Regions from separate parts of the Streptomyces ziwulingensis genome, predicted to be linked through region 2. Evidence: predicted binding sites of a transcription regulator. Region 2 holds the regulator's gene; each other region holds the start of a gene.

Region 1 (10,270 bases), on a different contig from region 2:
AGTGACCCGGCCGCTGCGGAACGGCTGTGCGGTCGGTACGGCTGTGCGGTCGGTCGACGGGGGGAACGGCACCGACCCGGACCGCGCGGCGGCACTTCCTCATGACATCGACACCGACATCGATGTCCTCCGATCCGTGGCGGGTCGACAATATGAGACTGTTCACGCCGCCGCGCCGCGGCGCTCGCCGCCCAGCTCCGCACCCTCGGCCACGTCCCCAGACGGATCAACACGGCGGACCGGCTCTCCAGGTGGCCGGCGCGGTACGCGTACTACGCGATCAAGGGCAGCACCGACGCCGCCCTGTCGGTGTCCCTGGCCAGGTTCTGGTGGACGGTGCCGAGCCAGGTCGGCCTCGCCTACGGCCCCGTGCTGTGGACCTCGCGCCCGGCCCTGTCCAGTGAGACCAAGAGCTACCTGCTGCGCGAGTCCGCCGGCACCCACGCGGCGATCGCGTTCGGCGACACCGGCGCGGTGACGGTGACGGCGCTGAACACGGCCGGCGCGTCGATCAGCGCCAGCGGCACGCAGTTCACGTACTACCCGTACCACGACGGCGCGCAGCCGGCCCCCGCCGGTGGCGCGAGGGCCGGTGCCCGCTCCGCGCTGTCGGCCGGGGACGGCCAAGAGGCCACGGCCCCCCGGTCCTGTCCCCTCGGCGCCGACCCGCACCTGGACTCCGTCAGGACGGTCCACCGCCGGTAGCCGGGGCCGCGGGGGCGCCGACGAGCATGGTCGGCGCCCCCGCGACCCGGGTCATGAAGACGGTGGCCGAGTGCGGCCCCCGCGGCTTGACCTTCTTCCGCAGCTCCTCCGGCTCGACCGCCGACCCCCGCTTCTTCACGGTCAGCACCCCGACCCCGCGCTCGCGCAGCAGCGCCTTCAGCTTCTTGACGTTGAAGGGCAGCACGTCGGTGATCTCGTACGCGGTGGCGTACGGCGTCGGCCGCAGCGCGTCCGCCGTGACGTAGGCGATGGTGGCGTCCAGGAGCCCGCCGCCGACCTGGTCGGCGACCTCGGAGACCAGATGGGCGCGGACGACGGCGCCGTCCGGTTCGTAGAGGAAGCGGCCGGGCGGGCGGACCTCCGGGTCGGGCAGCGACCGGGAGAGCAGCGTGCGCGGCCCCGGCAGCAGCGTCGCCCGCACCGCCCCCGGCGTGGTGCCGAACCACAGCACCGCCTCCTTGACGTCCCCGCCGTCGGAGATCCACTCGGCCTCGGCGTCGGCGGGCACCGCCTCGTGCGGGATGCCGGGCGCCACCTTCAGCGCGGCGGCCAGCGCGGCCGTACGGGCCGCGCCGACGGCCCACGACAGCGGCGGCGAGTACGCCTCCGGGTCGAAGATCCGCCCGCGTCCGCCGCGCCGCGCGGGATCGACGAACACGGCGTCGTACCCGGCCGTGTCCACCTCCGTCACATCGGCCTCCCGCACCTCGATCAGGCCGGCCAGCCCGAGCGCGTCGGCGTTGGCGCGGGCCGCCGTGACCGCCGCCGGGTCCCGGTCCACGGCCAGCACCCGGATGCCGGCCCGCGCCAGCGCGATGGCGTCCCCGCCGATCCCGCCGCACAGGTCGGCGACCGAGCCCACGCCCAGTTCCCGCAGCCGCCCCGCCCGGTACGCCGCCACGCTCGCCCGCGTCGACTGCTCGACCCCGGCGGGCGTGAAGAACATCCGGCCGGCGTCCTCGGCGCCGAACTTCGCCACCGCCCGCTGCCGCAGGTGCGCCTGGCCGAGCGCCGCCGACACCAGCGCGGCGGGGTGCGTACGGCGCAGTCGGGTGGCGACCGCCAGCTCGTGCGCCGGGTCGGTGGCACGCACCTCGTCGAGGAGGGCGCGGCCTTCGGGGGTGAGGAGGGCGTCGAGGTCGTTCACCGGATCATTGTCGGCCAGTCGGTGGACGGTGTGCCCCCGGCGTGGTGTCGGGCCGGGTTCCCGGGCCGGGGGCTGCGAAGATCCGGCCCCATGCGAGTAGTAGTACAAAATGACAAAAGTCGGGTGTTTCGATCCCGCAGGGCGCGCGTGCGGGGCGGTCTGGCCCTGCTCGCCGTCGCCGCCCTCGGGCCGGGCTGCGCGCGGGCCTCCTCCGAGGTGGAGCCCGCGGGCGGCCAGCAGCTCCAGGTGCCCGCGGCCCGCGCGCTGGACGCCTACGCCGCCGGGCTGCGCGCGGCCCACACGGCGCGCGTCGCCGCCGCGAAGCGCTGGGGCCTGAGACGGGTTCCGCTGACGGCCCCGCCGCCGCCCGCGAAGAAGCCCGAGATCACCACGCGCGACGGCTTCGAGGTCGACGACCACGCCGAACGCGGCCTCCCGCCGGTCTTCACCACCGTCCCCACCGAGGAGAAGATCGTCTTCCTCACCATCGACGACGGCGACGAGAAGGACCCCGCCTTCCTGCGGATGATGAGCGACCTGAAGGTCCCCTACACCGCCTTCCTCAGCGACTACCTGGTGAAGGACGACTACGCCTACTTCAAGAAGATGCAGGCCCGCGGGGTCACCCTCAACAACCACACCCTGAACCACCCGTACCTGCCCGGACTGTCGTACGCCGCCCAGAAACGCGAGATCTGCGGCATGCAGCAGGTGATCCGCGAGCGCTACGGCACCCGCCCCGTCCTCTTCCGCCCGCCCTTCGGCAATTACAACGAGGACACCCTGCTCGCCGCCCGGAGCTGCGGGATCACCCACGTCCCGATCTGGAACGAGGAGGTATTCGCCGACCGCTGGGACTACCGCGAGTGGGACCGCGAGATCCACCGCGGCGACATCGTCCTCACTCATTTCCGCGGCCGGGAAGACTGGCCGGGCACCATGCCCGACATGGTCCGCAGCTTCCTCGACAAGGTCACCGCGGAGGGCTACGCGGTGGCCCGCCTGGAGGACTACCTGTGAAGGAGGACCACCTGTGAAGAGCGGGAGCGGGGACGGGAGCAGGAGCGGCCGGGTCCGGTGGGCCGGGGCCGCCGCCCTGGCGGCCGCGCTGCTCACCGGCTGCGCCGCGCCGGCCCCTCCCGCCGCACCGGCGGGGGCCGGGGCGCCGCCGGGCCCGCTGCCGCCCGTCGTGGACCACGTCCGCACCCGCGACCCGGTCGTCTTCCTCACCTACGACGACGGCGTCGAACGCGATCCCGGCTTCGTCGAACTGGTCCGCGCCCGGCGGCTGCCGGTCACCATGTTCCTCACCGACCAGGTCGCGGGCCCGGCGTACGGGCACTTCGCCCGGCTCCGCGCGGTCGGCGCGAGCCTGCAGAACCACACCCTCGACCACCCCGCCCTGCGCGGCCTGCCGCCCGCCGGCCAGCGCGCCGAGATCTGCGGCCAGCAGCGCAAGCTCCGCTCCCGCTTCGGCGTCCGCCCCCGCCTCCTGCGCCCGCCCTACGGCAGGTACGACACGACGACCCTGCGGGCCGCCGCGGCGTGCGGCATCGGGGCGGTCGTCCTGTGGCGCGCCGCCCCGGACGCCGCCGGGGTCCTGACCTACACCCGGGGCGAGCGCCGCCTCCGCCCCGGCGACATCATCGCCGTGGACCCGGACCGCCCGGCGGACCGCTCCCTGACCGCCCGCACGGAGCGCCTGCTGCGCGAGATCGAGGAGCGGGGACTGCGGGTGGGACGCCTGGAGGACTACCTCTGAACCCGGTGCGCACCCAGGTGTCCACCTCGGCGGCACGGACGAAATGACTCCGACGCGCCGTTGGCATTGGCACTCCGCTTGACCGAGTGCTAATCGCAGTCATAGTCTCAGTTCTGGCACTCACCACTGGAGAGTGCCAACACAGCGACGGGCAGGTCCGGCACCCGCGACGACGGATCCACCTGGTCGCCACCTCAGACAGTCAACCCCGTGAGAACACCGAAGGGGGAGGTCGGAACGTGACGACCGCCAGCTCCAAGGTTGCCATCAAGCCGCTTGAGGACCGCATTGTGGTCCAGCCGCTCGACGCCGAGCAGACCACGGCCTCAGGCCTGGTCATCCCGGACACCGCGAAGGAGAAGCCCCAGGAAGGCGTCGTCCTGGCCGTGGGTCCGGGCCGCTTCGAGGACGGTAACCGTCTTCCGCTCGACGTCTCCGTCGGCGACGTCGTGCTGTACAGCAAGTACGGCGGCACCGAGGTGAAGTACAACGGCGAGGAGTACCTCGTCCTCTCGGCTCGCGACGTGCTCGCGATCATCGAGAAGTAATTCACCCGAAGCACACTGCTTTGAGCTGCGCCCCTGGCCCCCGCCACCACCATGAAGCCGGGCGCCAGGGGCGTAGCTGTCGTTAACCCAGAACCTGGAAGAGGGCTCACGCTCCCATGGCGAAGATCCTGAAGTTCGACGAGGACGCCCGTCGCGCCCTTGAGCGCGGCGTCAACAAGCTCGCTGACACGGTGAAGGTGACGATCGGCCCCAAGGGCCGCAACGTCGTCATCGACAAGAAGTTCGGCGCCCCCACCATCACCAACGACGGTGTCACGATCGCCCGCGAGGTCGAGATCGAGGACCCGTACGAGAACCTCGGCGCCCAGCTCGTGAAGGAGGTGGCGACCAAGACCAACGACATCGCGGGTGACGGTACGACCACCGCCACCGTGCTGGCCCAGGCGCTGGTCCGCGAGGGCCTGAAGAACGTCGCCGCGGGTGCCTCCCCGGCGCTGCTGAAGAAGGGCATCGACGCGGCCGTCGCCGCTGTGTCCGAGGAACTCCTCGCGACCGCGCGCCCGATCGACGAGAAGTCCGACATCGCCGCCGTCGCCGGTCTGTCCGCCCAGGACAGCCAGGTCGGCGAGCTGATCGCCGAGGCGATGGACAAGGTCGGCAAGGACGGTGTCATCACCGTCGAGGAGTCCAACACCTTCGGTCTTGAGCTGGACTTCACCGAGGGCATGGCCTTCGACAAGGGCTACCTGTCGCCGTACTTCGTGACGGACCAGGAGCGCATGGAGGCCGTCCTCGAGGACCCCTACATCCTCATCAACCAGGGCAAGATCTCCTCCATCGGCGAGCTGCTGCCGCTGCTGGAGAAGGTCATCCAGGCCAACGCCTCCAAGCCGCTGCTGATCATCGCCGAGGACCTGGAGGGCGAGGCGCTCTCCACCCTCGTCGTGAACAAGATCCGCGGCACCTTCAACGCCGTCGCGGTGAAGGCCCCGGGCTTCGGCGACCGCCGCAAGTCGATGCTCCAGGACATGGCCGCGCTCACCGGCGCCACGGTCATCTCCGAGGAGGTCGGCCTCAAGCTCGACCAGGTCGGTCTGGACGTGCTCGGCTCCGCCCGCCGCGTCACCGTCACCAAGGACGACACCACGATCGTCGACGGTGCCGGTGAGAAGGCGGACGTCGAGGGCCGCATCAACCAGATCAAGGCCGAGATCGAGTCCACCGACTCCGACTGGGACCGCGAGAAGCTCCAGGAGCGCCTCGCGAAGCTGGCCGGCGGCGTGTGCGTGATCAAGGTCGGCGCCGCCACCGAGGTGGAGCTGAAGGAGCGCAAGCACCGTCTGGAGGACGCCATCTCCGCGACCCGCGCCGCGGTCGAGGAGGGCATCGTCTCCGGTGGCGGCTCCGCGCTGGTCCACGCCGTCAAGGTGCTGGAGGGCAACCTCGGCAAGACCGGCGACGAGGCCACCGGTGTCGCGGTCGTCCGCAAGGCCGCCGTCGAGCCGCTGCGCTGGATCGCCGAGAACGCCGGCCTGGAGGGTTACGTCATCACCTCCAAGGTCGCCGAGCTGGACAAGGGCCAGGGCTTCAACGCCGCCACCGGCGAGTACGGCGACCTGGTCAAGGCCGGCGTCATCGACCCGGTGAAGGTCACCCGCTCCGCCCTAGAGAACGCCGCCTCCATCGCCTCCCTCCTCCTGACGACCGAGACCCTGGTCGTCGAGAAGAAGGAAGAGGAAGAGCCGGCGGCCGGCGGCCACAGCCACGGCCACTCGCACTGAGGCTCCGCACCTCCCCGCCTCCGGCCGGTGCCCGGTACCCCCTTGGGGGTGCCGGGCACCGTCGTCGTAGGGGGCAGGTCCACGGCCGGTGAGCTGCGGAGTGATCTGCGGCAGGCACCGGCGGGCGCTGCCCCACCGGGCGCTCCCGGCCCCGTCGGTCCGGCGGTACGGGTCCGTGGGCGCCGGCGGTGGCCATGGCCGCACCCGGGCCGAGGAGACGCGGCGGCGCGCAGGGGTGCGGCCCGGCCGCCTCGCAGGTGCCCCGCTCGCTACCTCGGCCCGTACTTGCGCCCCGTGCGGGAGCTGATGCCGCCCAGCATGCCGCGAGGCACCAGTTTCGCCGCGCCCATCAGGGCCTTGTAGCGGGGGTCGGGGATCGACAGGGACTTGCCGCGGGCCAGGTCGTCCAGGGCGGCCGCGACCAGCTTGTCGGCGTCCAGCCACATCCAGTTCGGGATGTTGTCCGTGCCCATCCCGGCGCGCTCGTGGAACTCGGTGCGCACGAAACCCGGGGCCAGCGCCATCAGGCGTACCCCGCTGCCGGCCAGGTCCTTCGCCACGCCCTGGGTGAACTGCACGACCCACGCCTTGGAGGCGCCGTACGTGCCGCGCGGGACGAAGGCCGCGACCGAGGCCACGTTGACCACGCCGCCGCGGCCCCGCTCCCGCATCACGTGCGTCGCCGCCGACGTCAGCCGCAGCACCGCCTCGCAGTGCACCTTGAGCATCCGCAGCTCGTCGGCCATCGGCACGTCGAGGAAGCGTCCCTTGTTGCCGAAGCCGGCGTTGTTGATCAGCAGGTCGACGGGGTTCTTGGGATCGCCCAGCCGGGCGGCCACCGCCTCGATGCCGTCGTCCTCGGCGAGGTCGGCCGTCAGTACCTTGGCCTCGATGCCGTGCCGGTCGTGCAGTTCGGTCGCCTGTTCGCGCAGTCGCTTGGTGTCGCGGGCGACCAGGACCAGGTCGTGCCCGTCGGCCGCCAGCCGCCGGGCGAACGCGGCGCCGATGCCCGCCGTCGATCCCGTAATCAATGCCGTTGTCATGACGCAAGGTTAGTGACCCGGACCGGGTTGGTCCGGGTCGCCGACCCGGTCGTCCCCCCGCCCGCACCTCACCGGGCGCGATCTCGCGCGCAAACGCACCGCATGTGCCCGTCCGGTCAAAGCGGTGACGTGGGATTCGCGGTCCGGTCAAAGCGGCGCTTATCCTCGGTGGTGTGATCGAGGCTCGTCATCTCCGTGTGCTGCGCGCCGTCGCCGCCACCGGTTCCTTCTCCGCGGCGGGGCGCGAACTGGGCTGCACCCAGCCGGCCGTCAGCCAGCAGATGAAGGCGCTGGAAACCTCCGTCGGCACCCCCCTGCTCGTGCGTACCGGGCGGGAGATGCGGCTGACCCAGGCCGGCGAGGCGCTGACCCGGCACGCCGCCGGGATCATCGCCGGGCTCACCGCCGCCGAGGAGGAGGTCGCCGCCATCGCCGGGCTGCGCGCCGGGCGGGTCCGCCTGGTCTCCTTCCCCAGCGGCAGCTCCACGCTGGTCCCGACCGCTCTGGCCGCGCTGCGCGCCGCCCACCCCGGCACCCGGGTCTCCCTGGAGGAGGCCGAACCGCCGAACTCCGTCGACCTGCTGCGCGAGGGCGACTGCGACGTGGCGCTCAGCTTCCGCTACGAGGGCGCGGTGGGCGCTGCCGAGTGGGACGACCTGGTCGTCCGCCCGCTGCTGGACGACCGGCTGGTGGCGCTGGTCCCGGAGCGGCACCCCCTCGCGGGCGCGGCGTCCGTCGCCATCGGCGAACTGGCCGGGGAACCCTGGATCGCGGGCTGCCCGCGCTGTCGCGGTCAACTGGTCGAGGTCTGCCAGGCGGCCGGTTTCTCTCCCCGCATCGACTTCGCCACCGACGACTACCCGGCGGTGGTCGGCCTGGTCGGCGCGGGTCTCGGCGTCGCCGTGCTCCCGCAGCTCGCGGTCGAGTCGGTACGCCCGCGGGGCGCCCGTACGGTACGGCTGGAACCGGCGGTGCGGCGGGAGATCGTCGCGCTCACCCTGCCCGACCTGGCCCAGGTGCCGGCCGTGGCGGCCACCCTGGACGAACTGGAGCGGGCCGCGGGCCGCTGACGGCCGCGCCCCGGACTCGGGGCCTCTCCGGCACCCCGGATCGGGAGAAACGTTCCTTCAGGTGTTCGAGGCGGCATCCCCGCCGGACGCCGACGCCGACGGCGGTCCCGGCGCCGGCGCCGATGCCGACACCAGCCGGTTGCGCGCCCGCCCCATCAGTTCTTCGCGTTCGTCCTCGGTCAGTCCGCCCCACACGCCGTACGGCTCGCGCACCGCCAGCGCGTGCGCCGCGCACTCCGCGCGGACCGGGCACCTCATGCAGACCTCCTTGGCCGAGGTCTCGCGCGCGCTGCGGGCCGCACCGCGCTCGCCCTCCGGATGGAAGAAGAGCGAGCTGTCCACCCCGCGGCACGCGGCCAGGAGCTGCCAGTCCCACAGGTCCGCGTTCGGACCGGGAAGGCGGGAGAAATCTGCCATTGCGTGACCCCTTGCAACCGCTATGGGTGGATCGAGTATCCACGACCGTACAACTACGATCTAAGGAGATGAAAATATGACTCATTGCGAATCTAGCCTCAGACACCAGCAAAGTGGAAGAAAAAGGGCTAAATGGGGCACGAGTTTCGAGGAAAGGCGGTGGGTCCCCAGCGCGTGACTGCACCGTGTCCGCCCCCTCACGTAGAGTGCCGAAGGCGACACTCGGCCCCGTAACTCTTTCGAGTGACCATCGTTGAGAAGGCGGAGGCGGTTGAAGGAACAGGCGCTCGGGAGCGTCCGAACGGTCGACCGCACAGGGTGACGATTCCGTACCAGCCTGGAGGCTCAAGGTGACGCGCTTTAGCTGCGGAGGACGGTCATGACTTCCGTCCTTGTCTGCGACGACTCCCCGCTTGCCCGAGAGGCGCTCCGCCGCGCGGTCGCGACCGTGCCCGGCGTGGAGCGTGTGACGACGGCCGCCAACGGCGAGGAAGTCCTCCGCCGCTGGGGTGCCGACCGTTCGGACCTGATTCTGATGGACGTGCGCATGCCCGGTCTGGGCGGTGTCGAGACCGTCCGGCGGCTGCTGTCCGCCGACCCCGGCGCGCGCATCATCATGCTCACGGTCGCCGAGGACCTCGACGGCGTGGCCCTCGCGGTCGCCGCCGGCGCCCGCGGCTACCTGCACAAGGACGCCTCGCGCGCCGAACTGCGCGCCACGGTCACGCAGGCGCTCGCCGACCCGACCTGGCGGCTGGCCCCGCGTCGGCTGCGCTCGGCCGAGATGGGCGCCGCGCCCACGCTCACCGCGCGTGAGATCCAGGTCCTGGAGGGCATGAGCCACGGCCGCTCCAACGCGGAGATCGGCCGGGAGCTGTTCCTCTCCGAGGACACCGTCAAGACGCACGCCCGGCGGCTCTTCAAGAAGCTCGGCGCCTCGGACCGGGCACACGCGGTGGCGCTCGGTTTCCGGTGGGGCCTGGTCAGGTAGGCATCCCCCGTGAGGTGGAGACCCACGGGGCCCGACGGGCGCGCGGAAATCCCCGCTTACCGGCAGGTGAGCGGGGGTGACAAGGCGACCCGCCGGAGGCCCGCTGCTCGTTTCGGCGCGGATGCCGCATCCTTGAGGTGTGGAGTTCCTCGGGGACGAGTCGGTCGAGCGGGAGGGGAGGGCGCAGGGGATGAGTTCCGGCGCACCTGCTCATAACGCTTCGGTGCACAACAACGGACGCGGTGCAACGGACCGGACGGCCGCAAGGCACCATGGACCGATGCGTGACGACGAGGCGGCCCCTGGCCAAGGGACAGTCGGTGCGCTCGTCCACCGCGCGGTCGACGGGGACGAGCAGGCCACGCACGACCTGCTCGCCCATGTCCACCCCCTGGCGCTGCGGTACTGCCGTACGCGGCTCTCCCGGCTGCCCGGCGACGCGCGCCACTTCGTCGAGGACCTCGCCCAGGAGGTCTGCGTGGCGGTGCTCCTCGCGCTGCCCCGCTACAAGGACACCGGGCGCCCGTTCGAGGCGTTCGTCTTCGCCATCGCCGCCCACAAGGTCGCCGACCTCCAGCGGGCCGCGATGCGCCACCCCGGCTCCACGGCCGTCCCGTCCGACGAGATGCCCGAACGGCCCGACGACTCCCTCGGTCCGGAGGAGCGCGCGCTGCTCAGCAGCGACGCCGAGTGGGCCAAGAAACTGCTGGCCAACCTCCCCGACAACCAGCGCGAGCTGCTCCTGCTGCGCATCGCCGTGGGGCTCACGGCCGAGGAGACCGGACAGATGTTGGGAATGTCACCCGGTGCGGTGCGGGTGGCGC
Region 2 (10,270 bases):
AGCCGCCCCTTGGTGCCGACCTCGCGGGCGACGCGCGTCACCTCGTCCGCGAAGGCGGAGAGCTGGCCGACCATCGTGTTCACGGTCAGCTTCAGCTCCAGCAGTTCACCGGTCGCCTCCACGGTCACCGTGCGGGTCAGGTCGCCGCGGGCCACCGCCGTCGTCACCGCCGCGATGTCGCGAACCTGCGCGGTCAGCCGGGACGCCATCGTGTCGACCGTCTCCGTCACCTCCCGCCAACTGCCCGACAGGCCCCGCAGCCGGGCCCGCCCGCCGAGCCGGCCCTCGGTACCGACCTCGCGGGCCACCCGCGTCACCTCGCCGGTGAACCGGGTGAGCTGGTCGACCATCGTGTTGACGGCCCGGCCGAGGTCGCGCAGGTCCCCGCGGAGTTGCCGGCTCCCGTCGTGCAGGTCGACCCGCTGGGTCAGATCGCCGCCGGCCACCGCGTTCAGTACCCGCGTGGCGTTGGCCGCGGGGGCCACCAGGACGTCGAGCAACTGGTTGACGTCGTTGACCCGGGAGGTCCAGCAGCCCTGGCCCGGACTGGCCGACAGCCGCTCGTCCAGCCGGCCGTGCCGGACCAGCTCCCGCCCGACGCGCCGCACCTCCCCGTTGAAGTGCAGGTTGCGGTCCATGATCTGGTTGTGGACGGCGGCCAGCTCGGCGACGATCCCCTGGCCCCCTTCCGGGACCTTGGCGAAGTCGCCGTCGCGCGCGGCGGTCATCGCGGCGAGCAGGAACCGTAGTTCGGATGCTCGGATGCGGTGCTCTTCCGGCTCGTCGCCGCGCACGGACGTAGCACGGTTCTCACTCATGGCGGCCCACTTCGGTGACTCGATGCTTATGGGCGGGGCCAGTCTGTCACTCTGTCCGCATCATCTGTGGCGTATTCGTACGAACTGCTCGGGGAGCTGTCCATGGGGGCCATTCCGACGCAACGGGAGACCGTCTTCCGTTTCACTGGGGCACCTGCTCACACCTCGGATGCCTCCGTGCAGGCCCAGGCGAGCCTGCCCGGCGGCTCCATGGCGCCGGGCGCGGCCCGCGCGCTGGTACGCGGCGCGCTCGCCGACTGGATCGGACTGGCGCTGGCCGGCACCGAGTACCTGACCGACCGGCTGGCCGACGACGCCCTGCTGGTCGTCAGCGAACTCGTCACCAACGCCGTCGTGCACGCCGGGACCGACGTCGGGGTGGTCTGCCGGCTCCTGGTCTCCGGGACGCTCGTCATCGAGGTCTCCGACCACCACCCGAGGCGCTCCCCGCGCGGCGGCGACGCGGTGTGCGCCGCGGACACCCCGGAGTACGGCCGCGGGCTGCGGCTCGTCGCGATGCTCTCCGACGCGTGGGGGATCACGTACCGCACCGGCGCGAAGACGATCTGGGCGAGCCTCCCGGCGACCCCCGCCCCGGCCGCCGAGAACCCCGAGGAGCCCGGCGGTCCCGAGGGTCCCCGCCGGTCCGGCCACTCCAGCCGGCCCTGCCACGCCGGCCAGCCCGGCGATCCCACCACCCCCGGCCGATCCGCCACCCCCAACCAGCCCCCGGCCTCCCCTGACCCCCAAGAGCCCGACTCCCAAGAGCCCGACCCCCAACAGTCACACCCCGCCGAACCCCGGGACCGAGACCGGGACAGGGACCAGGACAGGGACCGGGACCGAAACCGAAACCGGGACCGGGACCGGGAATGGCTCGGGCGTGGTGCCCTCTCCTTCCTCGCCGAGGCGTCCGACCTGCTCGCCGGGCAGCTCGACGAGGACCTGATCGCCTCCCTGGCCGGCCAGCTCCTCGTGCCGAGGCTCGCGGACTGGTGCGCGGTGTGGCTGGAGGACGAGTCCCTGAGCCGCGCCTCGTGGGGCGACGGCAACGCCTCGGCGGCCGGCGTACGGCTGGCCCGCGTCTGGCACGGCAGCGAGAACCGGATCGAGGAGCTGCGCCGGGCCCTGGAGAAGGACCCGCCGTGCCCGCCCGACCCCTGGCGCTCCGGTCCCGTCGCGTACCACTGGCCCGGCGAGGCACTCGGCCCGCGCGAGTCCTGGGGCGCGGCCCTCGCCTACCGCCTCGTCGCCGGCGGCCGGCCCCTGGGCACCCTGGTCATCGGCCGGGCACGGGCCCCCCGCTTCCCCGACGAGATCACCGGCCTGGTGGAGGACCTCGGCCGCCGGGTGGCGCTCGCCGTCGGCACCGCCCGCCAGTACGCCCGCCAGGCCACCATCAGCGCCGTCCTCCAGCGTGGCCTGCTGCCCGGGGCCGTCGCCGAGATCCCCGGCATGCGCAGCGCGCTCGTCTACGAGCCCTGCGACAAGGGCGGCCCCAGCGGCGACTTCTACGACCTCTTCCCGGCCGGCGACGGCCGCTGGTGCTTCGCCGTCGGCGACGTCCAGGGCAAGGGCCCCGAGGCCGCCGTCGTCATCGGCCTGGCCCGCCCCTGGCTCCGGCTGCTCGCCCGCGAGGGCTACGGCGTCGCCGACGTCCTGGACCGCCTCAACCAGCTCCTCCTGGACGACGCCACCGAGGCCGCGGACGCCGCCGCCCGCGCGCTGGTGGCCGTGGGCGGCCGGCCGGTTGCCCCGGGCGACGGCCCGCAGACGCGCTTCCTGTCGCTGCTCTTCGGCGAGCTGGTGCCGCACGACCGGGGCGTGCGCTGCACCCTCGCCTCGGCCGGACATCCGCTGCCGCTGCTCCTCACGCCCGACGGGGACGTCCGTACCGTCGCGCGTCCGCAGACGCTCCTCGGCGTCGTGGAGGACGAGACGTATCTCATCGACACCTTCGACATCCGCCCCGGTGACAGCCTGCTCTGCGTCACGGACGGGGTCACCGAGCGCCGCAGCGGCTCCCGCCAGTTCGACGACGCCGACGGCCTGGCCACCGCGCTGGCGGGCTGCGCGGGGCTGGGCGCCGGGCTGATCGCCGAACGCATCCGGCGGCTGGTGCACGCGTTCGGGGACCGGCCCCTGGAGGACGACATGGCGCTGCTGGTGCTCCAGGCCGAGTAGGGCGCGCGGTGCGGGACAATGGAGCCCATGCCCTCCGCACTCCCCGACGGCGAGCCCGTCCCCGCCGACGGCGCGCTGCCCGCGTCCGCGCTCGCCGGGGCCGTGAGCCGCCCTCTCGGCTTCTATCTGCACGTCCCGTACTGCGCGACCCGCTGCGGCTACTGCGACTTCAACACGTACACCGCCACCGAGCTGCGCGGCACCGGCGGCGTCCTCGCCTCCCGCGACAACTACGCCGAGACGCTCACCGACGAGGTCCGCCTCGCCCGCAAGGTGCTCGGCGACGATCCCCGCGAGGTCCGCACGGTCTTCGTGGGCGGCGGTACGCCCACCCTGCTGCCCGCCGCCGACCTGGTACGGATGCTGGCGGCGATCCGTGACGAGTTCGGCCTCGCGGCGGACGCGGAGGTGACCACGGAGGCCAACCCGGAGTCCGTCGACCCGGCCTACCTCGCCACTCTCCGCGAGGGCGGCTTCAACCGGATCTCCTTCGGTATGCAGAGCGCGCGGCAGCACGTCCTCAGGGTGCTGGACCGCACCCACACCCCGGGACGCCCGGAAGCCTGCGTCGCCGAGGCGCGCGCGGCCGGCTTCGACCACGTCAACCTCGACCTGATCTACGGCACCCCCGGTGAGTCCGACGACGACTGGCGGGCCTCCCTGGACGCCGCGCTCGGCGCCGGCCCGGACCACGTCTCGGCGTACGCGCTGATCGTCGAGGAGGGCACGCAGCTCGCCCGGCGGATCCGGCGCGGCGAGGTCCCGATGACCGACGACGACGTGCACGCCGACCGGTACCTGATCGCCGAGGAGACGCTGTCGGCGGCCGGCTTCGACTGGTACGAGGTGTCCAACTGGGCCACCTCCGACGCCGGGCGCTGCCTCCACAACGAGCTGTACTGGCGCGGCGCCGACTGGTGGGGCGCGGGCCCCGGCGCCCACAGCCACGTCGGCGGCGTCCGCTGGTGGAACGTGAAGCACCCGGGCGCCTACGCGGCGGCACTGGCGGCGGGACGGTCCCCCGGCGCCGGACGGGAACTGCTGACCGACGAGGACCGCCGGGTCGAGCGCATCCTGCTGGAACTGCGCCTGCGCGAGGGCGCCCCCCTCACCCTCCTCCACGAGACCGGCCTCGCCGCCTCCCGCCGGGCCCTCTCCGACGGCCTGCTCCAGCCGGCCCCGTACGAGGCGGGCCACGCGGCCCTCACCCTGCGCGGCCGCCTCCTGGCGGACGCGGTGGTCCGGGACCTGGTGGACTGATCACCCGGCGCGGTGCGGCCCAGGAATCGCCGGTGCGGCCCCCGACCCGGTGGGTCCGTCGCGTGCGGGGCTGTCAGGCCGCACCGCTGACCGTGACGAAGTCGATCAGCTCCTCCACCCGCCCCAGCAGCTCCGGCTCCAGGTCCTTGTACGAGTGGACCCGCCCCAGGATGTGCTGCCAGGCGGCGCCCGTGTTCTGCGGCCAGGACAGGGCGCGGCACACGCCCGTCTTCCAGTCCTGGCCGCGCGGTACCCGGGGCCAGCCGGCGATGCCCACGGAGGACGGTTTCACCGCCTCCCAGATGTCGATGTAGGGGTGGCCGACGACCAGCGCGTGCTCGCTGGTCACCGCCTCGGCGATGCGCCACTCCTTGCTGCCGGGCACCAGGTGGTCGACCAGGACGCCCAGCCGCGCGTCCGGGCCCGGGGCGAACTCCTCGACGATGCCCGGGAGGTCGTCCACGCCCTCCAGGTACTCCACGACCACGCCCTCGATACGCAGGTCGTCGCCCCACACCCGCTCGACCAGCTCGGCGTCGTGGCGGCCCTCGACGTAGATGCGGCCGGCCCGCGCCACCCGCGCGCGGGCGCCGGGCACGGCGACCGAACCGGACGCCGTACGGGTGGGCCGTACCGGACCCGAGGGCGGCCGTACCAGCGTCACCGCGCGGCCCTCCAGCAGGAAGCCGCGCGGCTCCATGGGGAAGACCCGGCGTTTGCCGAACCGGTCCTCCAGGGTCACCGTGCCCGCCTCGCAGCCGGTCACCGCGCCGCAGAAGCCGGTCCCGGGTTCCTCGACCACCAGGCCGGGCTCGGCCGGGACCTCCGGCACGGGCTGCGGCTTCTTCCACGGCGGGGTCAGATCGACGGAGTACTGGCGCATTCTGATGACGATACGAGGAGTGCGGCGGGCGCGATCAGCGCGACACGCCGAAGCGGGCGGCCAGCGCGTCCCGCTGGGCCCGGACGAACGCCGCGTCCACCACCGCTCCGTGGCCCGGCACGTACCGCGCGTCCGCGCCGCCCAGGTCGAGGAGCCGGTCCAGGGCGGCCGGCCAGTGGGACGGCGCCGCGTCCGGGCCCGCCTGCGGGTCCCCCGACTCCTCCACCAGGTCACCGCAGAAGACCACCTCGGGCGCGCCCGGCACCAGTACGGCGAGGTCGTGGGCGGTGTGTCCGGGGCCGATGTCGGCCAGCAGCACCTGCCGGCCGCCGCCCAGGTCGAGGGTCCACTCGCCGCACACCTGGTGCGGCACGGGCGGCAGGGCGTCGGCCGCCTCCCCGGCCCGCCGCGGGTCGAGGCCGTCGGCCACCGCCTGCGCCCGCAGCGCCTCCGCGCCACCGCCGGCCAGCACCGTGTCCACGCCCACCGCGCCGTACACCTCCACCCCCGCGAAGGCCGCGGCGCCGAAGACGTGATCGAAGTGCGGATGGGTCAGCGCGAGATGCGTCACACGGTGACCGGCGAGCCGCCGCGCCTCGGCCCGCAGCCGCGCCCCCTCGCCGAGGCTCGACCCGGCGTCGATCAGCAGCGCGGCGCCCGCGCCCACCACGAGCCCCACCGTGCAGTCCCACCCGGGCAGCCGCCGCCGCCCCACCCCGGCCGCCAGCCGCTCCCATCCCAGCTCTTCCCAAGTCACCGTCATGACGGCGACGCTAGCGTTGCGCGGACCCCCGGGAACGGCGGCTCGGGCCGGGCCTTGCCGTGGGTGTACCCCACGGCCGTACACTGGGCCGGGGAAGTCTGGCACTCACCCGAGCAGAGTGCCAGGACAGGTACCGGCGGACGGCGATCGGAGGTGTGCGCGATGCTCAGCGAGCGAAGGCTTCAGGTGCTGCGCGCCATCGTCCAGGACTACGTCGGCACCGAGGAGCCCGTCGGCTCCAAGGCCCTCACCGAGCGGCACAGCCTCGGCGTCTCCCCGGCCACCGTGCGCAACGACATGGCGGCGCTGGAGGAGGAGGGGTTCATCGCCCAGCCGCACACCAGCGCCGGGCGCATCCCCACCGACAAGGGCTACCGGCTCTTCGTCGACAAGCTGGCCGGGGTCAAGCCGATGACGGCCCCCGAGCGGCGCGCCATCCAGAACTTCCTGGAGGGCGCCGTCGACCTCGACGACGTCGTGGCCCGTACGGTGCGGCTGCTCGCGCAGCTCACCCGGCAGGTCGCCGTCGTGCAGTACCCGTCGCTGACCCGCTCGACCGTGCGCCACGTCGAGCTGCTCAAGCTCGCGCCCGCGCGCCTGATGCTCGTGCTGATCACGGACACCGGGCGGGTCGAGCAGCGCATGGTGGACTGCCCGGCGCCGTTCGGCGAGATGTCCCTGGCGGACCTGCGGGCGCGGCTCAACAGCCGGGTCGCGGGCCGCCGGTTCACCGACGTGCCGCCGCTCGTCGAGGACCTCCCGGAGGCATTCGAGGCGGAGGACCGGGGTACGGTCTCGACGGTCCTCTCCACCCTGCTGGAGACCCTGGTCGAGGAGAACGAGGAGCGGCTGATGATCGGCGGCACCTCCAACCTGACCCGGTTCGGCCACGACTTCCCGCTGGTGATCAGACCGGTGCTGGAGGCATTGGAGGAGCAGGTCGTGCTCCTCAAGCTGCTCGGCGAGGCGAAAGACGCGGGCGTGACCGTGCGAATCGGTCATGAGAACGCCCATGAGGGACTCAACTCCACGTCCGTCGTGTCGGTGGGCTACGGTTCGGGCGGCGAGGCGGTTGCCAAGCTCGGCGTGGTCGGACCGACCCGCATGGACTACCCGGGAACGATGGGAGCGGTACGCGCAGTGGCACGGTACGTCGGACAGATCCTGGCGGAGTCTTAAGTGGCCACGGACTACTACGCCGTTCTCGGCGTGCGCCGCGACGCGTCGCAGGAAGAGATCAAGAAGGCCTTCCGGCGGCTCGCACGCGAGCTGCACCCGGACGTCAACCCCGATCCGAAGACCCAGGAGCGGTTCAAGGAGATCAACGCCGCTTACGAGGTGTTGTCGGACCCGCAGAAGAAGCAGGTCTACGACCTCGGCGGCGACCCGCTCTCCCAGTCGGGCGGCGGGGCCGGCGGTTTCGGCGCCGCGGGCGGCTTCGGGAACTTCTCGGACATCATGGACGCGTTCTTCGGTACGGCGTCGCAGCGCGGGCCCCGCTCGCGCACCCGGCGCGGCCAGGACGCGATGATCCGTATCGAGGTGGAGCTGGACGAGGCCGCCTTCGGTACGACCAAGGACATCCAGGTCGACACCGCGGTCGTCTGCAACACCTGCAACGGCGAGGGCGCGGCCCCCGGCACCTCCGCGCAGACCTGTGACATGTGCCGCGGCCGCGGTGAGGTCTCGCAGGTCACCCGGTCCTTCCTGGGCCAGGTCATGACCTCGCGGCCGTGCCCCCAGTGCCAGGGCTTCGGCACGGTCGTGCCGACCCCGTGCCCGGAGTGCGCCGGTGACGGCCGGATCCGCTCCCGCCGCACGCTGACGGTGAAGATCCCGGCCGGTGTCGACAACGGCACCCGCATCCAGCTCGCCGGCGAGGGCGAGGTCGGCCCCGGCGGCGGTCCGGCCGGCGACCTCTACGTCGAGATCCACGAGCTGCCGCACTCCACCTTCCAGCGCCGCGGCGACGACCTGCACTGCACGGTCACCCTCCCGATGACGGCGGCGGCCCTCGGCACCAAGGTGCCGCTGGAGACCCTCGACGGCATGGAGGAGGTCGACATCCGTCCGGGCACCCAGTCCGGCCAGTCGATCCCGCTGCACGGCCGGGGCATCACCCACCTGCGCGGCGGCGGCCGGGGCGACCTCATCGTCCACGTCGAGGTCCAGACCCCGGGCAAGCTCGACGCCGAACAGGAACGCCTGCTGCGCGAACTCGCCCTGCTCCGCGGGGAGGAACGCCCCCTGGGCACCTTTCAGCCGGGGCAGCAGGGGCTGTTCTCCCGGCTGAAGGACGCGTTCAACGGCCGGTGATCCGGGCGGCGGGGCCAGGCCCGTGAGGCTCCGTCCGCCCGATTCGGACTTGTCCGAAGGACGTGACAACATGCGCTCATGTCCTCCCTGCTGACCGATCTCTGCCCGTATCCGATCGTGCAGGCACCCATGGCGGGCGGCGTCTCCGTGCCGCGGCTCGCCGCCGCCGTCTGCGACGCGGGCGGTCTCGGTTTCCTGGCCGCCGGGTACAAGACGGCCGACGGGATGTACCAGGAGATCAAGCAACTGCGGAGCCTGACGGCCCGCCCCTTCGGGGTCAACCTCTTCCTCCCGCAGCCGGAGACCGCCGACCCGGCGGCCATCGACGTCTACGCCCACCAGTTGGCCGGCGAGGCCGCCTGGTACGAGACGGAGCTGGGCGACGCCGACAGCGGCCGCGACGACGGCTTCGAGGCCAAACTCGCCGTGCTGCGGGAGAACCCCGTGCCGGTGGTCTCCTTCCACTTCGGTGTGCCGGGCCGCGAGGTGGTCGACGCCCTGCACCGCGCCGGCACCTTCGTCTGGGTCACCGCCACCACCGCCGAGGAGGCCCGCGCCGTCGAACAGGGCGGCGCCGACGCGGTGATCGCGCAGGGCGTGGAGGCCGGCGGCCACCAGGGCACCCACCGCGACCTCCCCGAGCGGGACGGCGCCGGAATAGGACTGCTCTCGCTGCTCGCCCAGGTCCGCGAGGCGGTCGCCCTGCCGGTGATCGCGGCCGGCGGCCTGATGCGCGGCGGCCAGATCGCCGCGGTCCTCGCGGCCGGCGCGAGCGCGGCCCAGCTCGGCACCGCCTTCCTGCCCACCGCCGAGTCCGGCGCGCACGCCCTGCACAAGGCGGCGCTGACCAACCCGCTGCACGTCCGCACCGAACTGACCCGCGCCTTCTCCGGCCGCCCGGCCCGCGGCCTGCTCAACCGCTTCCTGCGCGAGCACGGCCCGTACGCGCCCTCGGCCTACCCGGACGTCCACCACCTCACCGCGCCGCTGCGCAAGGCCGCGGCGCAGGCCGGCGACCCGCAGGGCATGGCGCTCTGGGCGGGCCAGGGGCACCGGCTGGCCCGCGAACTGCCCGCCGGACAGCTCGTGGAGGTACTGGTCGCCGAACTCGCCGCCGCCGGAGGCGCGTTGGCCGACTACGCGACGGGAGGTGCGGGCCGATGACCGCGCCGGTGTTCGTGGTCGGCTCCCTCGGCCCCGCCGACCTGCCCGGCGGCCGGTACGTCCTGGACGGCCCCGAGGGACGGCACGCCGTCTCCGTGAAGCGGCTGCGGCCCGGCGAGGACGTCGTCCTCACCGACGGGCGCGGCCACTGGGCCGAGGGCGTCGTCGAGGCCGCCGAGGGCAAGGACCGCCTGGTCGTCACGGACCTGGAGAGCGTCTGCGAGGAACCCGGGCCCGAGCCCCGTATCACCGTCGTCCAGGCGCTCCCCAAGGGCGACCGGGGCGAACTCGCCGTGGAGACGATGACCGAGGTCGGCGTGGACGCGATCGTGCCGTGGGCGGCGTCCCGCTGCATCACGCGGTGGCAGGGCGAGCGCGGCCTGAAGGCGCTGGCCAAGTGGCGGGCCACGGCCCGGGAGGCCGGCAAGCAGTCCCGCCGGGTCCGCTTCCCCGAGGTCGCCGACGCCGCGACGACCAGGCAGGTCGCCGCGCTGCTCGCCGAGGCCGACTTCGCCGCCGTACTCCACGAGAGCGGCGACACCCCGCTGGCCGCCGCCGAACTCCCCGCCACCGGCCGCATCGTGCTCGTCGTCGGCCCCGAGGGCGGCGTCTCTCCGGAGGAACTCGCCGCGTTCGCGCGGGCCGGGGCCCGGCCGTACGTCCTCGGCCCGACCGTGCTGCGCACCTCCACCGCCGGGCTCGCGGCGACCGCCCTGCTGCTGGGGCGCACGGGCCGCTGGGGCTGACCGCCCGGCGTACGACCGTACGCGCTCTTCCCCTCCCGCCCGGCGCGGTGGGAGGCTGCCTGTCATGGGGCCATGGAGGCGGAGCCTGCGGAGTGGACGGATGCGGCGCGGGGCGCTGGCGGCCGGGCTGGTGGCC
Region 3 (10,270 bases), on a different contig from region 2:
CGATCGCCGACAGGCCGGAGACGAGCCCGCCCCCGCCCCGTTTCGCGTGCAGCGAACCGTCCTCACGGACCTCGTACGAGACGGGGCCCCGATTGGAGGCCACCAGCACCTGAGCAGCACCGAACGTGGAAGCCATACGCCTCACTCTAGCCCGGCCACGACCAGCTCAAACGTGCGTTCTGCCGGGCGCGGCCGGCGCGTGCGGCACACCGCTCACGCCACCTTCCGCCGCGCGTACTCGGTGATCTCCCGCATCGGCGGCCGCTCCTCGGTGTCCACCGGGAAGGTGTGCGGCACGAAACCGTCCGTACCGCGCTCGAACTGGGTCAGGGAGGGCCGGATCAGATGGCCCCGGGCCAGCCGGAGCTGCGCGGTGCGGTAGATCGCGGCGGCCATCCGGCCCAGCGCCTGTCCGTCCTGGTGCCGGTGCTTGCGCACGCCGACGTCGACCTGGGCGAGCGCGTCGAGGCCCACCAGGTGCAGCGCGTCCACCAGCATCCCCAGCTCCACCCCGTAACCGACCGGGAAGGGCAGCCGCTCCAGGAGCGAGCGGCGGGCCGCGTACTCGCCGCCCAGCGGCTGCACGAAACCGGCCAGCCGCGGCCAGTGCATGTTCAGCAGCGGGCGGGCCATCAGCTCGGTGACCCGGCCGCCCTGCCCGGTCGCACCGGCCAGCGGCCGGTCGTACATGGCCTTGACGAGGTCCACGTCCGGTTCGGTCAGCAGCGGGCCGACGATCCCGGTGACGAAGTCCGAGGAGAACTCGCGCAGGTCCGAGTCGATGAAGCAGACGATGTCACCGCTGGTGACCAGCAGGGAGCGCCACAGCACCTCGCCCTTGCCGGGGACGGCGGGCAGGCGCGGGAGTATCACGTCGCGGTGGACGACCCGGGCGCCCGCCGCCGCGGCCACCTCGGAGGTGCGGTCGGTCGAGCCGGAGTCGACCACGACGATCTCGTCGACCAGCGGGACCCGCCGCATCAGATCGTGGCGCAGGACCGCGACGATGTCGCCGACGGTCGCCTCCTCGTTCAGGGCGGGCAGCACCACGCTGACCGACTGCCCGGTGGCCCGTTTGGCCGCCATGACCTGGTGCAGCGGGCGGTCGGTCACGGACCAGGAGCGTGCGCTGAGCCAGCGCTCGACTTCTTCCAGCACCGTCTGCCTCCTCCCTGAGCGGACCACGGTGACCCACATGTGATCCATCTCGCGCATCGGACGACTGTCTCCACTGTCAGGGCCTTCGGTTACAGTCTTGAACAACAGGCGTGACCATCGCATGTCGGGGTCGACGCCCACCACAACCACATACAGCTCATCCAGAGGGGCAGAGGGACACGGCCCGATGAAGCCCCGGCAACCCTCCAGCCGGTCTTGTCACGTTGACGTGGCGAGGCTCCCGGCTCGGGAAGGTGCCAAATCCGTCTCACGACGAAACGCGTCGTGGGGAAGATGAGGAGAAAGGGCCTCGCCTCACATGGCTGTGCAGACTGTCGCGAACACCACGGGCAACGCGAACACCACGGACACCGCAGACGCCGCGGACACCCTCCACGCCCCCACCGCCTCCCCCGTAGACCTGGGCCCCGCCGCCGCGCTGTCCTGCCGCGAGTGCGGGCACCGCGTCCCGCTCGGCCCGGTCTTCGCCTGCGAGGAGTGTTTCGGCCCGCTGGAGATCGCCTACGACTACTCCTCGTACGACACCGAGGAGCTGCGCCGGCGGATCGAGGCGGGTTCCGCGAACATCTGGCGCTACGCCCCGCTGCTGCCGGTCCCGGCCGACGTGGCGGACAAGCCCAACATCAACCCGGGCTGGACCAAGCTCGTCGCGGCCGACAACCTCGCCCGTGAGCTGGGCGTCGAGGCCGGCAAGCTGTTCGTCAAGGACGACTCCGGCAACCCGACGCACTCCTTCAAGGACCGCGTCGTCGCCCAGGCCCTGGAGGCCGCCCGCGCCTTCGGCTTCACCACCCTGTCCTGCTCCTCCACCGGCAACCTGGCCGGCGCCGTCGGCGCCGCCGCCGCCCGGGCCGGCTTCCGCTCCTGCGTGTTCATCCCGCACGACCTGGAGCAGGGCAAGATCGTCATGGCCGCGGTCTACGGCGGCGAGCTGGTCGGCATCGAGGGCAACTACGACGACGTGAACCGCTTCTGCTCCGAGCTGATCGGCGACCCGGCCGGCGAGGGCTGGGGCTTCGTCAACGTCAACCTGCGGCCGTACTACGCCGAGGGCTCCAAGACCCTGGCGTACGAGATCTGCGAGCAGCTCGGCTGGCGGCTCCCGGACCAGCTCGTGGTGCCGATCGCGTCCGGCTCCCAGCTCACCAAGATCGACAAGGGGCTGCGGGAACTGATCGAGCTGGGGCTCGTCGAGGACAAGCCGTACAAGATCTTCGGCGCCCAGGCCGAGGGCTGCTCGCCGGTCTCCACCGCCTACAAGGCGGGGCACGACGTGGTGCGCCCCCAGAAGCCGGACACCATCGCCAAGTCGCTGGCGATCGGCAACCCGGCCGACGGCCCCTACGTCCTGGACATCGCCCGCCGCACCGGCGGCGCGGTGGAGGACGTCACCGACGAGCAGGTCGTCGACGCGATCAAGCTGCTGGCGCGGACCGAGGGCATCTTCGCGGAGACCGCGGGCGGGGTGACGGTGGGTGTCACGAAGAAGCTCATCGAGGCCGGTCTGCTGGACCCGGCGCTCACCACCGTCGTCCTGAACACCGGTGACGGCCTCAAGACCCTGGACGCGGTGGCGGGCACCGGGCTGACCGCGACGATCCGCCCGAACCTCGACTCGTTCCGCGAGGCCGGTCTCGCGTAGCGGTCGAGCGCCCCGCACCCCCAGACACCCCACCCGACCGGAGGTCTCCACGTGAGCGTCACCGTCCGCATCCCCACCATCCTGCGCACCTACACGGGCGGCACCGCCGAGGTGAGCGCCGAGGGTTCGACCCTCTCCGAGGTCATCACCGACCTGGAGAAGAACCACACCGGCATCGCCGCCCGCGTCCTGGACGACCAGGGCAAGCTCCGTCGCTTCGTCAACGTGTACGTCAACGACGACGACGTCCGCTTCGAGCAGGGCCTGGACACCCCGACCCCCGACGGGGCCGGCGTCTCCATCATCCCGGCCGTCGCCGGCGGCTGACCCGTCCGGGCGATTACCGGCGGTAATCGCACGCGCGCCCGGTTTTCGGAATTGCCCCCTCCGCAAGCGAAGCGGAGGGGGCAATTCCATGTGGTTGAGCGGGGTACAGTTGGGGAACGCGTCGATGATCGCAAGGCCGGAATCACTGAATTTCTGCCGTACACCCGACAAGATGTAGCCAAAGTGTGAGCCCCTTTCGCGCCTCTTGTTCCCTTTATGTGGCCCGACTTGCCCTGAATCTTCACGAATTCCTGGCAGATTACGGACCTCTCCCGTCCAGATTTCTCGTCCGGGTGACCTGTTGCAGACGGCAGTTGGACAGATACATTCAGCCGCGGTCGACGCGTTCCGGCGCACGCCCCGACCGTTCCGGAGAGGGCGAGGTCTGACCCGGATCCGCGAAGTGCGGGTCTGTGCAAGGGCCAGTAATAGGGGAGTTAGGCATGGCTCAGGGCACCGTCAAGTGGTTCAACGCGGAGAAGGGGTACGGCTTCATCGCGGTCGACGGTGGTGCGGATGTTTTCGTCCACTACAGCGCGATCCAGATGGACGGCTACCGCACCCTTGAAGAAGGCCAGCGGGTCGAGTTCGAGATCTCGCAGGGCCAGAAGGGCCCGCAGGCCGACATGGTCCGCGTCTCTGCCTGATACGCGCGACCACCCGCAGCGAACGGTCTTTCTCCGAAGGGCCCGCGCCTCGATCCGGGGCACGGGCCCTTCGGCATGCCCGGATCCCGGGACGTCCCGGGACGTCCCGGGACGTCCCGGGACGCCCCGGGGGCGTCCGGGAGCCCGGCCGGGGCGGTCCGCGAGCCTGTTCGCGGGTGGCTGAGCGGGGGCCCGATCCGGGGGAGGCGCTTGCACTCGCAGGGGGCGAGTGCTAATCATTGGCGTTAGCACTCTGATGGTGAGAGTGACAACGAAGGACCGGGTCGGTGAGGCCCACAGGCCGGGTGGGGAAGGAACCCACAGGCCGGTGAGCCGTCCGTCGCGGGCGCGGGCGCGGTCCGAAGGAATCACCCCCAGTCCTGGAGGGACCACTTCACATGGCCAAGATCATCGCGTTCGACGAGGAGGCGCGGCGCGGCCTCGAGCGCGGCATGAACCAGCTCGCGGACGCCGTGAAGGTGACGCTCGGCCCGAAGGGCCGCAACGTCGTCCTCGAGAAGAAGTGGGGCGCGCCCACGATCACCAACGACGGCGTCTCCATCGCCAAGGAGATCGAGCTCGAGGACCCGTACGAGAAGATCGGCGCCGAGCTGGTCAAGGAAGTCGCCAAGAAGACGGACGACGTCGCCGGCGACGGTACGACCACGGCGACCGTGCTCGCCCAGGCCCTGGTCAAGGAGGGCCTGCGCAACGTAGCCGCCGGCGCCAACCCGATGGCCCTCAAGCGCGGTATCGAGAAGGCCGTCGAGGCCGTCTCCGCCGCCCTGCTGGAGCAGGCGAAGGACGTCGAGACCAAGGAGCAGATCGCCTCCACGGCCTCCATCTCCGCCGCCGACACCCAGATCGGCGAGCTGATCGCCGAGGCCATGGACAAGGTCGGCAAGGAAGGCGTCATCACCGTCGAGGAGTCCCAGACCTTCGGTCTGGAGCTGGAACTCACCGAGGGTATGCGCTTCGACAAGGGCTACATCTCGGCGTACTTCGCCACCGACATGGAGCGTATGGAGGCCGTCCTCGACGACCCGTACATCCTGATCGCCAACTCCAAGGTCTCCAACGTCAAGGACCTGCTCCCGCTCCTGGAGAAGGTCATGCAGTCGGGCAAGCCGCTGCTGATCATCGCCGAGGACGTCGAGGGCGAGGCCCTGTCGACCCTGGTCGTCAACAAGATCCGCGGCACCTTCAAGTCCGTCGCCGTCAAGGCTCCGGGCTTCGGCGACCGCCGCAAGGCCATGCTCGGTGACATCGCCATCCTCACGGGCGGCGAGGTCATCTCCGAGGAGGTCGGTCTCAAGCTGGAGAACGCCTCGATCGACCTGCTGGGCAAGGCGCGCAAGGTCGTCATCACCAAGGACGAGACCACCATCGTCGACGGTGCCGGCTCCGCCGACCAGGTCGCGGGCCGGGTCAACCAGATCCGTGCCGAGATCGAGAACAGCGACTCGGACTACGACCGCGAGAAGCTCCAGGAGCGACTGGCGAAGCTGGCCGGCGGCGTGGCCGTCATCAAGGCCGGCGCCGCCACCGAGGTGGAGCTCAAGGAGCGCAAGCACCGCATCGAGGACGCCGTTCGCAACGCGAAGGCGGCCGTCGAGGAGGGCATCGTCGCCGGTGGCGGCGTGGCCCTGCTCCAGGCCACCCAGGTCTTCGAGAAGCTGGAGCTCACCGGTGACGAGGCGACCGGCGCCAACGCCGTGAAGCTCGCGCTGGAGGCTCCGCTGAAGCAGATCGCCGTCAACGGTGGTCTCGAAGGCGGCGTCGTGGTGGAGAAGGTCCGCAACCTCACCGTCGGCCACGGCCTCAACGCCGCGACCGGTGAGTACGTCGACATGATCGCCGAGGGCATCATCGACCCGGCGAAGGTGACGCGTTCCGCCCTGCAGAACGCGGCCTCCATCGCCGCGCTGTTCCTCACCACCGAGGCCGTCATCGCCGACAAGCCGGAGAAGGCCGCCGCGGCGGGCGCTCCGGGCGGCATGCCGGGCGGTGACATGGACTTCTGATCGACCTCCGGGTTGATCGACCGTCCCGTGTATCCGAGGGCGGCACCCCTGGCCGAGGCCGGGGGTGCCGCCCTCGGGCGTTTCCCGGACCGCCGGACCGCCGGACCGCCGGGCCGAGAGGGGCCGAGAGGGGACGCGCGGGGGTGTGACCCGGGTCACGGTTGCCCGGGGGTCGGAATCGGGTGTCGGGCAGGGGGGTTGGGGAGGGTGTATGCGTGTGCACATACTGCCCGGTACCACCGGACCGCCGAACCGCCGAGGAGCCCCCCACGTGACCAGCACCTCCCCCGAGGCCACCGCCGCCTCCCGCGCCGCCGAGATCCTCTCCCGTCCGATCGCGCTCAACGGCCTCACCGTGCCGAACCGCATCGCGATGGCGCCGATGACCCGTATGTTCTCGCCGGGCGGTGTCCCGGGTGAGGACGTGGTGTCGTACTACGCGCGCCGGGCCGCCGCCGGGGTCGGACTGATCGTGACGGAGGGGACGTACGTCGGTCATCCCTCCGCCGGGCAGAGCGACCGCGTGCCGCGGTTCCACGGCGAGGAGCAGCTCGCGGGCTGGGCGAAGGCCGCCGACGCGGTGCACGCGGCGGGCGGCACCATCGTGCCGCAGCTCTGGCACATCGGGACGGTGCGCGAGGACGGGCAGGACCCGTTCCCCGACGCCCCCTCGGTCGGCCCCTCCGGCCTGCGCCTCGGCCAGGACGAGCCGAGTGCGAAGGCGATGACCCAGGGCGACATCGACGACGTCGTCGCCGCGTTCGCCCAGGCCGCCGCCGACGCCGAGCGCATCGGGTTCGACGGCGTGGAGATCCACGGCGCCCACGGCTACCTCGTGGACCAGTTCCTGTGGGCCGGCACCAACCGCCGCGACGACGCCTACGGCGGCGACCCCGTGGCCCGTACGAAGTTCGCCGCGGAGATCGTGGCCGCGGTGCGGGAGAAGGTCTCCGCCGAGTTCCCCGTCATCTTCCGCTTCTCGCAGTGGAAGCAGGAGGCCTACCGCGCCCGGCTCGCCGAGACCCCGCAGGAGCTGGAGGCGATCCTCGCCCCGCTCGCCGCGGCCGGCGTCGACGCCTTCCACGCCTCCACCCGCCGCTACTGGCGCCCGGAGTTCGACGGCTCCGACCTCAACCTCGCCGGCTGGACGAAGAAGCTGACCGGCCGGCCCGTCATCACGGTCGGTTCGGTCGGCCTGGACGGCGGTGACTTCCTGAAGTCCTTCCAGGGCGAGGGCGCCGGCGTCGCCGCCCTCGACGACCTCCTGGACCGGATGGAACGCGAGGAGTTCGACCTCGTCGCGATCGGCCGCGCGCTGCTCCAGGACCCCGAGTGGGCGGCCAAGGTCCTCTCCGGCCGCTTCGACGAGCTGACCCCGTACGACCCGGCGGCGGCACAGACCCTCAGCTGAGCCCGGATCGCACCACCGCGTAGGGTCCGTTGGATCACGAACCGGCGTCCAGCGAGGAGTGACCGATGACGGAGCACGAGAACCCCGCACCCGTGGTGCGTACCGCCGCCGGCGCGGTGCGCGGACGCCGGGAGGACGGCCTGGCCGTCTTCCGCGGCATCCCGTTCGCCGCGCCGCCGGTCGGCCCGGCCCGGTTCGCCGCACCGCGCCCGGCCGAGCCCTGGGACGGCGTACGGGAGGCGTACGCCTTCGGTCCGCCGCCCCCGCAGGACCTCGGCCTGGCCGGTCAGACCGTCCCGCCGCGCGCCTCGGCGGGCGAGGACTGGCTGACCGTCAACGTGTGGACGCCCGACGCCGATCCCGCCGCGCGCCGCCCGGTGATGGTGTGGATCCACGGCGGTGCCTACAAGCTCGGCCACGGCGGCAGCCCCGGCTACGACGCCCGGCACATCGCCGCCGACGGCGACCTCGTCGTCGTCACCCTCAACTACCGCCTGGGCATGGAGGGCTTCGCCCACATCGAGGGCGCGCCCGCCAACCGCGGGCTGCTCGACCAGGTGGCCGCGCTGGAGTGGGTACGGGACAACATCGCCGGGTTCGGCGGCGACCCGGACCAGGTCACCGTGTTCGGCGAGTCGGCCGGTGCCGGGTCGATCGCCTCGCTGCTGGCCATGGACCGGGCCGCCGGGCTGCTGCGGCGGGCGATCGTCCAGAGCGTGCCGGGCACGTTCTTCTCCGACGCGCTCGCCCGGGACATCGGCACCGCCCTCGCCGCCGAGGCGGGCCTGCGCCCGACCGTCGCCGACCTGTCGGCCGTGGCCCCGGACCGGCTGGTCGAGGCGGGCCGGACGCTGGCCGCGAAGATGCCCCGGTACGTGGACCGCTGGGGGCAGGCCGCGCCGACGGTGACGCCGTACTCGCCGGTCGTGGACGGTGAGGTGCTGCCCACCGCGCCCTGGCAGGCGCTGGCGGCCGGGGCGTCGGCCGGCGTCGACCTGGTCGCCGGGCACAACCGGGACGAGTTCCGCCTCTTCATCGCCATGGCCGGACAGTTGGGGAAGATCACCGACGAGCGGGCGGCGGCCGCGCTGCGGCTGTACGCCCCCGGCCCGGACGGCGAGACCGGCTACCGCGCCGCCTTTCCCGACGCGAGCGCCGGCGAGCTGTACGAGCGGGTCCAGAGCGACTGGCTGTTCGCCGCGCCGACGATGAAGCTGGCCGAGGCCCACCTCGCGGGCGGCGGCCGGGCGCACGCCTACGAGCTGACCTGGCCGGCCCCGGGCAACGGCGGTGTCCTGGGCGCCTGCCACGGCCTCGACCTGCCGCTGCTCTTCGGCACCTTCGACGCCGACCTCGGCATACTGCTCTTCGACGGGGCGGCGCCCACCCCGGTGGCCCAGGAGCTGTCCGCCCGCTTCCGCGCGTCCTGGACGGCGTTCGCGAGGACCGGTGACCCGGGCTGGCCCGCCTACGACACCGAACGGCGCCTGGTGCGGGTACTGGACGCGGAGCCGGCCGTCGTGCCGTACCCCGAGGAGACGGCACGGGGCCTGTGGGCGAAGCACGAGTTCGGGGCGCTGCCGCTCCTCCAGCGCCCCTGAGGCTCGTCCCCGGCGCCGTCGCGCGAGCGCGGCCGGAGCGGATCAGTAGGCGCCGGCGGCCCAGTCGGCGAACTTCTTGAACGCCGCCTGGGTCCCGGACCCGGCGATGCCGTCGATCGCGCCGTTGTAGCCGTACGGCGACTGGCTCAGCTTGCGCTGCAACGCCTTGACCGTGTTGGACCCGGGGATGCCGTCGATCGCGCCGCCGTAGCCCCAGTCCGCCTTGAGGTGCCGCTGGAACGCCTTCCAACTGTTGCTGCCGAGCTGCCCGTCGATCGAGTCGTTGTAGCTCCAGCGCGCCGCCAGCCAGCGCTGGACGCCCTTGGCCTGGCTGGAGCTGAGGCCGAAGTTGTGCACCGCGAGCACGCCGGCCTCGCCGGTCACCACGGTCTGCGGGGCACCCGTGCCGGGTGCGGCGGCGCCGGCGGTCGCGCCCGCGAGGCTCCCGGCGGCGATACCCGCCGCGGCGACGACGGCGACGGCGGTCCGTTTCAGGGTGGTCGAGCGCATGGTTCCCCCTATGGGTCATGGAGCGGCTTGTGGTGTGACGCCGCCGGTCCCGCTCCGGGCGTTCCGGCGAGCACACGCTGACATGACGGCGCGCTCACCGGAACCTGGAAAGTTATAGGGCCACCCCCGGCGGGAACCTCAGATGCCGCCCATCGGCTCGATGTCCACCCGCACCGGTGTGCCCCACACCCGCAGCACCTCGTAGTCGGTGAACTCGTGGACCAGCCGGTAGGCCATCGCCTGGCGGGGGCCGCGCCGCTGCGCGCTGAGGTACAGCTCCGCCTCGCGGCGGTCGCGGCGCGGGGTGCCGCAGAGCTGCCACTCCTGCCCGTTCCACAGCTCCGGCAGCCAGCGCTGCTGCGGCTGGGGACGGTCGGCGCGCACCCCGTAGCGGGACTGGACCGGCTCGACGGGGCCGGTGCGGACCGGGCCGCCGCCGTACTCGGCGCGGCGGGCGGAGCGGCGGCGGGTCTCGCACAGCAGGCACAGGTCGGGCGCGGACTTGTCGACCGGCCCGTTGGGATGTTCGGGGCAGCGGGTGCTGGGCGCGGTCGTCGAGACGCTCTCGTCCAGCAGGGCCAGGGCGCGGCGCAGGTCCGCCCCGACCTCGTGCAGCTTGGTGTCGGGGGTGTCGCCGGCCAGCGCCTCGCCGTGCTCACCGAGAAGACGCAGGGCGCGGCCCAGGGCGGTTAGCTGGGCGTGGTTCATGCTCCTCAGAATCGCACACGGCACCGACAGCGCCGGTCCCGAGCAGCCCGCCGAAGAGGTAGGTCGCCGCGAAGCCGACCGCGTACCCGGTCAGCAGTCCGCCGCCGTACACCCCGGCCGTCACCGCGAGGCCCGCGTCGCCCGCGAGGAGGGGGAACAGGGCCCAGCCCGACGGGCCGATCGCCGTCGACCCGACCTCCGTGCCGAGCATCGCGAAGAAC

The links. The regulator HrcA, encoded in region 2, represses chaperone genes, less so after heat shock. The targets are predictions, from matches to a motif close to TTNGCACTCNGNNNNNCNGAGTGCNAA.
Region 1: groES (co-chaperone GroES) is a predicted target of HrcA. The motif match lies at 3,702-3,728, and genes of this name have one in related genera.
Region 3: groL (chaperonin GroEL) is a predicted target of HrcA. The motif match lies at 4,041-4,067, and genes of this name have one in related genera.

What each region holds. Positions count from the first base shown of each region.
Region 1 is NZ_BAABIG010000047.1:18,729-28,998, forward strand. Features, by position in the region: gene ABEB00_RS22490 (hypothetical protein) at 310-705, shown strand; gene ABEB00_RS22495 (class I SAM-dependent methyltransferase) at 683-1,873, opposite strand; gene ABEB00_RS22500 (polysaccharide deacetylase family protein) at 1,964-2,893, shown strand; gene ABEB00_RS22505 (polysaccharide deacetylase family protein) at 2,907-3,635, shown strand; gene groES (co-chaperone GroES) at 3,875-4,183, shown strand; gene groL (chaperonin GroEL) at 4,300-5,925, shown strand; gene ABEB00_RS22520 (SDR family NAD(P)-dependent oxidoreductase) at 6,195-6,968, opposite strand; gene ABEB00_RS22525 (LysR family transcriptional regulator) at 7,142-8,038, shown strand; gene ABEB00_RS22530 (WhiB family transcriptional regulator) at 8,096-8,455, opposite strand; gene ABEB00_RS22535 (response regulator transcription factor) at 8,835-9,446, shown strand; gene ABEB00_RS22540 (sigma-70 family RNA polymerase sigma factor) at 9,727-10,270, shown strand, end outside.
Region 2 is NZ_BAABIG010000026.1:177,522-187,791, forward strand. Features, by position in the region: gene ABEB00_RS16425 (HAMP domain-containing protein) at 1-818, opposite strand, end outside; gene ABEB00_RS16430 (SpoIIE family protein phosphatase) at 921-3,002, shown strand; gene hemW (radical SAM family heme chaperone HemW) at 3,030-4,262, shown strand; gene ABEB00_RS16440 (DUF3097 domain-containing protein) at 4,336-5,145, opposite strand; gene ABEB00_RS16445 (MBL fold metallo-hydrolase) at 5,180-5,908, opposite strand; gene hrcA (heat-inducible transcriptional repressor HrcA) at 6,071-7,087, shown strand; gene dnaJ (molecular chaperone DnaJ) at 7,088-8,224, shown strand; gene ABEB00_RS16460 (nitronate monooxygenase) at 8,303-9,388, shown strand; gene ABEB00_RS16465 (16S rRNA (uracil(1498)-N(3))-methyltransferase) at 9,385-10,134, shown strand; gene ABEB00_RS16470 (hypothetical protein) at 10,235-10,270, shown strand, end outside.
Region 3 is NZ_BAABIG010000043.1:33,127-43,396, forward strand. Features, by position in the region: gene ABEB00_RS21375 (alpha,alpha-trehalose-phosphate synthase (UDP-forming)) at 1-136, opposite strand, end outside; gene ABEB00_RS21380 (glucosyl-3-phosphoglycerate synthase) at 214-1,158, opposite strand; SAM riboswitch class I at 1,313-1,459, shown strand; gene thrC (threonine synthase) at 1,478-2,821, shown strand; gene ABEB00_RS21390 (MoaD/ThiS family protein) at 2,873-3,148, shown strand; gene ABEB00_RS21395 (cold-shock protein) at 3,592-3,795, shown strand; gene groL (chaperonin GroEL) at 4,194-5,819, shown strand; gene ABEB00_RS21405 (NADH:flavin oxidoreductase) at 6,091-7,230, shown strand; gene ABEB00_RS21410 (carboxylesterase/lipase family protein) at 7,296-8,831, shown strand; gene ABEB00_RS21415 (peptidoglycan-binding domain-containing protein) at 8,874-9,341, opposite strand; gene ABEB00_RS21420 (hypothetical protein) at 9,480-10,049, opposite strand; gene ABEB00_RS21425 (PTS transporter subunit EIIC) at 9,997-10,270, opposite strand, start outside.